Regions from separate parts of the Proteus faecis genome, predicted to be linked through region 3. Evidence: riboswitches for the same ligand, from Rfam matches in the RefSeq annotation. Region 3 holds a riboswitch; each other region holds the start of a gene.
The links. A riboswitch is a leader RNA that binds a small molecule or an ion and turns the genes downstream of it on or off. The one in region 3 is predicted to bind thiamine pyrophosphate.

Region 1 (2,277 bases), on a different contig from region 3:
AATATAGTTATATTCATGGCGCGCTGTAATGCTTAGTGTAAAGCCGGCTCCCATACGAAACCCATTTTTATCACTGGGATACCACATTTTCTCAAAACCATAGCCCATAATAGGTTGTACACGGTTATTTGAGTCCATAAATGCCATCGCATAAAGAGAGTGCCAATCACCATCATTGTCATAACGATATTTTCCCATACCAAAACCCCAAGGTGTTTCGTTATAACGATCAGTTTTTTCTTTATCGTAAGTAAAACGGTTATGCCAAGTCCATACAGGTAAATAGTAATTATATTGGTCGTTATCCCAAGTTTGATTAACATTACGTTTGAATTTTTCCCAGTAATTCTCGTCATTATTAGATTGAGGAGGGTTGCTGGCGACTTGTTGGTTTTCTGTCATAATAGTCTGATGGCTATTTGCATTATTTTCAGAAGCGAAAGCGGAAGTTGTTAACGCAAGTGAAAACAGCGTTGTAGCTAATACGCTAGGGTGAAAATAGGACGATGACATAATGTAACTCCGAGTACGACATAAACAGTGATTCTGGTGATGACAAATAAACATTACTAATAGTGTTATTTAATCGACAAGTATTTAAGATAAGAGGTATCTGAAACTTTACATCTTAAATAAAATCTTAAAGGGTTAGAGTTGGTTAAGAATAAAACGATAGACTTATTGTACTTATGAACGTCATTTTGTCTGATATTAAATGATGTTATTTTTTTATGATAATATATCGTTTCTAACGAAAATTAAATTTTATTAGATTTAAAAAATAAATAGCTAATAAATAAGGTTTGCAAGCCTTAATATAGGCTTAGTTACTTTCAATAGAAAAAACCTAACAAATATTTATTATTATGACTTAATTAAAATATTGAGATAAATTTAATATTAATAACATCAGTTTAGAAAAAAAGATTAATTTCTGGCTGAATAATAGAGTAACAAATAAAAAGAGTTAAATAAAAAAAAGAAAAAAACAGAGGTTAGTTTATAAAGCGTTTAAGTTTAAGCGTTGACAACTGGCGTTTGGACTGTTTTTTATACAGATAATCCTATGGTTAGAGAGTGCAAATTAAAAAATTGTTATTTACCCTTTCTTAAATCGATATGTCGTGCAATAGAGGCCCTCGGCTTACTATTTATTATATACAACTATAACTGATTTATCTTACTGAATAACAAATCTCAACAAGAGAGAATTTATAAATCGATATTAGCTATCAAACTAGCATCTTTATCTTGAGCATGCGATACTCCTTATCGCCTGAATTTACAGGCTTTGGCTCGGGGCGCCTTATGGCTGAGATGAACCCGTATAACCTGATCTGGATAATGCCAGCGTAGGGAAGTCAAGGTAACTCTGCTGATTAACAGAGCCCGACTTTTCTGTAACTGGTGAAAGGAGGAGTTAATCAGTGAGATTCAATGCATTGTCTATCGCAGGCACTGATCCTAGTGGTGGTGCAGGTATTCAGGCCGATCTGAAAACATTTTCAGCACTGGGTGTCTATGGCACAACAGTAATGACGGCACTTGTTGCTCAAAATACCTGTGGTGTCCGTAGTGTCTATGATTTATCCCCTGATTTTGTTGCCGCTCAATTAGATGCTGTCTTGTCTGATGTTCGAATTGATAGTGCCAAAATTGGCATGCTCTCTAATGCCTCGATTATTGATGTGGTTTGCACCAAACTTCAGCAATATGCGATCCCCTTTGTTGTTCTTGATACCGTGATGATTGCAAAAAGTGGTGATCCTCTATTACAACCTGATGCGGTTAATAAAATGGTTAATCAGCTTTTGCCTCTGGTTGATTTGATCACGCCTAACTTACCCGAAGCTGCAGCACTGTTAGGTTGTGATGTCGCTCAAGATGAAATAGCGATGAAGCAACAAGGTTATGCATTGCTAAAACAAGGATGTAAAGCGGTGTTGATGAAAGGAGGGCATCTAACTGAAAATGAAAGCCCTGATTGGTTATTTACTCAAGATGGTGAGTGGCGATTTACCTCTAAACGCATTAATACTAAAAATACTCATGGTACAGGATGTACGCTTTCAGCCGCCTTAGCTGCTATTCGTCCTCAAGTTGCTAATTGGCAGATTTGTGTTGAACAAGCAAAAAACTATTTGCAGCAAGCATTAGAACATGCAGATAGTTTAGATGTTGGACAAGGTTTCGGCCCTGTGCATCATTTTCATCGTTGGTGGTAATACTAAAAAGCCCCTAAAAAGGGGCTTTAACTGATTGTAAAATCAGATAATT
Region 2 (2,277 bases), on a different contig from region 3:
TCAGCATAGTGTTATCTAATACCTTTTACGCCGATATCCATACGATGGACGTGATAAAGACATTTGTTCTTGCAATGGCATGACTACTGGTGCGAACTCTTTCATTACACGCCGATAAACATCGCGTTTAAAAGAGACGACTTGTCGAACAGGATACCAATAACTCACCCAACGCCAGCCATCAAATTCTGGCGTTTTGCTTTGTTGAACATTAATGTCTTTATCATTACTTGTTAACTGCAAAAGGAACCAACGCTGTTTTTGTCCAATACAAACAGGTTTTGTGTCCCAACGCACCAAACGCTTAGGTAACTTGTAACGTAACCAGTTACGTGTGGAGGCAAGAATTTTGACATCCTTGCGACTTAACCCAACTTCTTCGAACAACTCTCGGTACATTGCCTGCTCTGGCGATTCTCCAGGATTAATTCCCCCTTGAGGAAACTGCCATGAATGTTGCCCATAGCGACGAGCCCAAAGCACTTGCCCTTGCCGATTACAAATTACAATCCCTACATTCGGGCGGTAGCCATCATCATCAATCACTAGACTACCTCAATAACCAAATTTGAAAGATAACTCATTGTTTCATACTACCCACAAACGGTAAACCTCTATCAACAGACTTTGCATGGCGCGTGTATTTATCTACAATGGGAAAGTCTCAACGGGGTGCCTTTTTAGGCTGAGAAAAACTCGTGGAACCTGATCCAGCTAATACTGGCGTAGGGATTTGAGTCAGGATGTTGCAATATTCATTGGTTTGCTATCCTTACTCCTCAGATCCTACCTGACTTTTACTGAGGAACTAAACGTGTTAAATAAATCACTTCGCTTTACTTTCCTTCTAGGCGCACTGGGCATGATGGGCACTTATTCAACTCAAGCCTTAGCACAAAAACCCGCACTCACCGTTTACACCTATGATTCATTTACTGCAGATTGGGGGCCTGGGCCTGCAATAAAAAAAGCATTTGAACAACAATGTGATTGCGAGCTAAAACTGGTTGCTCTGTCTGATGGTGTATCTCTACTTAATCGCTTACGCATGGAAGGTGATAAAAGCAAAGCTGATATTATTTTAGGGTTGGATAACAATCTGATCCATGCAGCAAAAGAAACCGGGCTTTTCGCACCAAGCAATATCGATACATCCAAACTCGCCTTACCTGAAAAATGGACTGACGATACCTTTGTGCCCTATGACTATGGCTACTTTGCTTTTATTTATGATAAAAACCGTGTCCAGAACCCACCTAAAAGCATGGCTGAACTGCTAAACAGTCAAGAGAAATGGAAAATTCTCTATCAAGATCCTCGTACCAGTACGCCGGGTTTAGGTTTAATGTTATGGATGCAATCACTGTATCCTGAAAACACGGCGACTGAATGGAAAAAATTGTCAGAAAAAACGCTGACAGTCACTAAAGGTTGGAGTGAGTCTTATGGCTTATTCTTAAAAGGCGAAGGTGATTTTGTGCTTAGCTACACCTCATCTCCCGGTTATCACATTTTAGCAGATAAAAAAGATAACTATGCGGCTGCGATTTTTGATGAAGGGCACTACTTGCAAGTCGAAGTTGCTGCAAAACTTAAATCAAGTAAACAACCGGAATTAGCACAACAATTTATGCAGTTCATGTTAACCCCTGCATTCCAAGAAACTATACCCACTACTAATTGGATGTATCCTGTTATCGATATGCCATTACCAGACGTCTACTCTTTGATGCCTAAACCCGAAAAATCATTGCAATTCGATGCAGATATTGTCGCCAAAGAGCGCCAAACATGGACTCGTAATTGGCAATCTGCGGTTAGTCGCTAATGGGAAGATGGCTTATCCCGGGGCTATGTGCCTCGGGCTTACTGCTAATTGTGGCGTTATTGTCATTTGGCGCACTATGGGTTAACGCACCAAGTGGTGAGCTATCCTCAATTTTTGCTGATGAATATTTATGGCATGTCGTCCGTTTTACTTTCTGGCAAGCTTTTTTATCTGCACTATTTTCAATATTACCGGCTATTTGGCTCGCCAAAGCACTCTATCGACGCCAATTTAAAGGGCGAACACTGTTTTTACGCCTATGTGCCATGAGTCTTGTGTTACCTGTTCTAGTTGCACTGTTTGGTATTTTAACCGTTTATGGCAGAGTAGGATGGATTGCTCAAATTTGTGAATGGATAGGTATCGATTACCAATTTACTCCTTATGGTTTGCAAGGCATTTTGTTAGCTCACATCTTTTTCAATATGCCATTAGCAACCCGAATGTTA
Region 3 (2,277 bases):
CACCATTTCGCCATTATTGAACCGCCACGAGACACAATACCCGTGAGGCGTTTTGCGGTCATTGGCACATAACGTAATAAGACACCAGCATGAATAGTAAAGTAATCAACCCCTTGCTCTGCTTGTTCAAGCAAAGTATCACGGAATATTTCCCAAGAGAGATCTTCAGCAATACCGTTAACTTTCTCAAGTGCTTGATAAATTGGAACTGTACCAATAGGAACAGGGCTATTGCGAATGATCCACTCACGCGTTTCATGAATATAACGGCCGGTTGAGAGATCCATTACGGTATCTGCTCCCCAGCGTGTAGACCAAATTAGTTTTTCAACTTCTTCTTCAATAGAGGAGGTTACCGAAGAGTTTCCGATATTGGCATTCACTTTTACTAAGAAATTTCGCCCAATAATCATTGGCTCTGATTCTGGGTGATTGATATTGGCAGGAATGATTGCTCGACCAGCTGCAACTTCTTGGCGCACAAACTCAGGAGTAATGTTGTCAGGAAGATGAGCACCAAAGCTAAATCCTGCATGCTGTTGGCGTAAAACTTCGCTACGAATTCTCTCACGCCCCATATTTTCACGAATAGCAATAAACTCCATTTCAGGCGTAATAATGCCTTGGCGTGCATAATGTAACTGTGTAACACGTTTGCCATTTAGCGCTTTTTTAGGGCTTGGTTTTAACGGGAAGCGCAGATGTTCTAATCCAGCATCAGAAAGGCGTTGTTGGGTGAAATCTGAACTTAAAAGTGAAAGAGTTTCCGTATCATTGCGCTCATCAATCCATGGTTGGCGTATTTTTTTTAATCCAAGATTAACATCAAGTTGAGACGCGGGATCACCATAAGGGCCTGATGTGTCATATACGGGTACGGGTTCATTCTCTTCAAAAATAGGGGAGTCTTTTGATCCTCCTACTAGCGTTTTATCAAGTTGGATCTCACGCATTGGTACCTTAATGTCAGTACGTGAGCCTTCGAGGTAAATGCGGTTTGAATTTGGAAAACTTACGCCTTGAATGGTGCTGATAAACTCTTGAGCAGCATCACGCTGTTCTTTTCGTGGGCGCTGTTTGTTGTTTGTTGGTGAAATATCTTTGACGGATATAGTTTGATTTTGGGACATAGCATTTCCTAATAAATATCATGCAGGCGGTAGCCTGTCGGGTGAATATTGAGAAAAATGCTTGTCTGGAGGTCGCAGGGAGTATCGACAGATAGGTGTATATGGGAGTGTAAAAAATATACGTAATAAAGCTATCAAAAGGTCGAATCACTCTTGTTCCCTTCGCGGGTATTAACCCGATCAGGTTCCGCGGATCCCGAATTAACGGTCTCAGCCTGTGTTTATAATAGCCTTATAAACACTAGGCACTCCGACAAGAAGATGTCCAGTATATGAAAGATTTTAAAAACTACAAGTCCGACATGGGTTATTTATTGAAATTCCGCTGTTGGTATTTTCACCTTTTTCTGGGGGGATTTAAATAATGATCACTCTCAGTAACATTAATATAATTTATTGGTTTGAGTGAGAAAATATTAATAGATAAGAGAAGAACGTCATAATTCATTGAGTGGTTCTTGTTAAAGAGAGTATCCTTTATTCTATATCATTATTTTGGATAGAATGGTCGTTATGCATTTATATACATTAACAGGCTTAGAAAAGGGCTGGTGGACAGTCAGTCTTGGTGGGCGAGTGTGGTTACCTAAAGGTGAACTTCCATTTGGCTTAGCTAAAGATTGGGATCTCATTGGTCAGCACGCCAAAATTGTGGGTGAATGGCAGGGTGAAACAGTTTGGCTTATTCATGGAAAAATGGATAACGATATGTGTTCACCAAGACTTATCGCCTCACAAGATGAAAACTTATTTAAATTAGTCGGCCGTGGTGTCCAACTGGCTGAGTTTTATCGTTCCCACCGTTTTTGTGGTTATTGTGGTTCTAAAATGCGCCATAGTGAGAGTGAATGGGCATGTTTATGCGATAACTGTCATGAACGCTATTATCCGCAAATTGCCCCTTGTATTATTGTGGGTATTCGCCATGAAGATAAAATCTTGTTAGCACATCATGTTAGACATAAACATTCACCTCTTTACACTGTACTCGCTGGCTTTGTTGAGGTTGGTGAAACATTAGAAGAAGCCGTAGCCCGTGAAGTGTTTGAAGAGAGCAATATTCGCATTCGCAATATTCGCTATGTATCTTCTCAGCCTTGGCCGTTTCCTCATTCTTTAATGATGGGCTTTTTAGCTGATTATGATG

Region 1: linked by a shared signal. The riboswitch ahead of thiD (bifunctional hydroxymethylpyrimidine kinase/phosphomethylpyrimidine kinase) and the one ahead of thiC (phosphomethylpyrimidine synthase ThiC) in region 3 are both predicted to bind thiamine pyrophosphate.
Region 2: linked by a shared signal. The riboswitch ahead of thiB (thiamine ABC transporter substrate binding subunit) and the one ahead of thiC (phosphomethylpyrimidine synthase ThiC) in region 3 are both predicted to bind thiamine pyrophosphate.

Annotation. Positions count from the first base shown of each region.
Region 1 covers NZ_JASVWV010000003.1:88,760-91,036, reverse strand. Annotated here, with positions in the region: gene pagP (lipid IV(A) palmitoyltransferase PagP) at 1-513, opposite strand, end outside; TPP riboswitch at 1,288-1,376, shown strand; gene thiD (bifunctional hydroxymethylpyrimidine kinase/phosphomethylpyrimidine kinase) at 1,428-2,225, shown strand; gene fbaB (class I fructose-bisphosphate aldolase) at 2,276-2,277, opposite strand, start outside.
Region 2 covers NZ_JASVWV010000009.1:74,176-76,452, forward strand. Annotated here, with positions in the region: gene ptsP (phosphoenolpyruvate--protein phosphotransferase) at 1-7, opposite strand, end outside; gene rppH (RNA pyrophosphohydrolase) at 16-546, opposite strand; TPP riboswitch at 659-750, shown strand; gene thiB (thiamine ABC transporter substrate binding subunit) at 815-1,828, shown strand; gene thiP (thiamine/thiamine pyrophosphate ABC transporter permease ThiP) at 1,828-2,277, shown strand, end outside.
Region 3 covers NZ_JASVWV010000020.1:7,204-9,480, reverse strand. Annotated here, with positions in the region: gene thiC (phosphomethylpyrimidine synthase ThiC) at 1-1,130, opposite strand, end outside; TPP riboswitch at 1,271-1,393, opposite strand; gene nudC (NAD(+) diphosphatase) at 1,644-2,277, shown strand, end outside.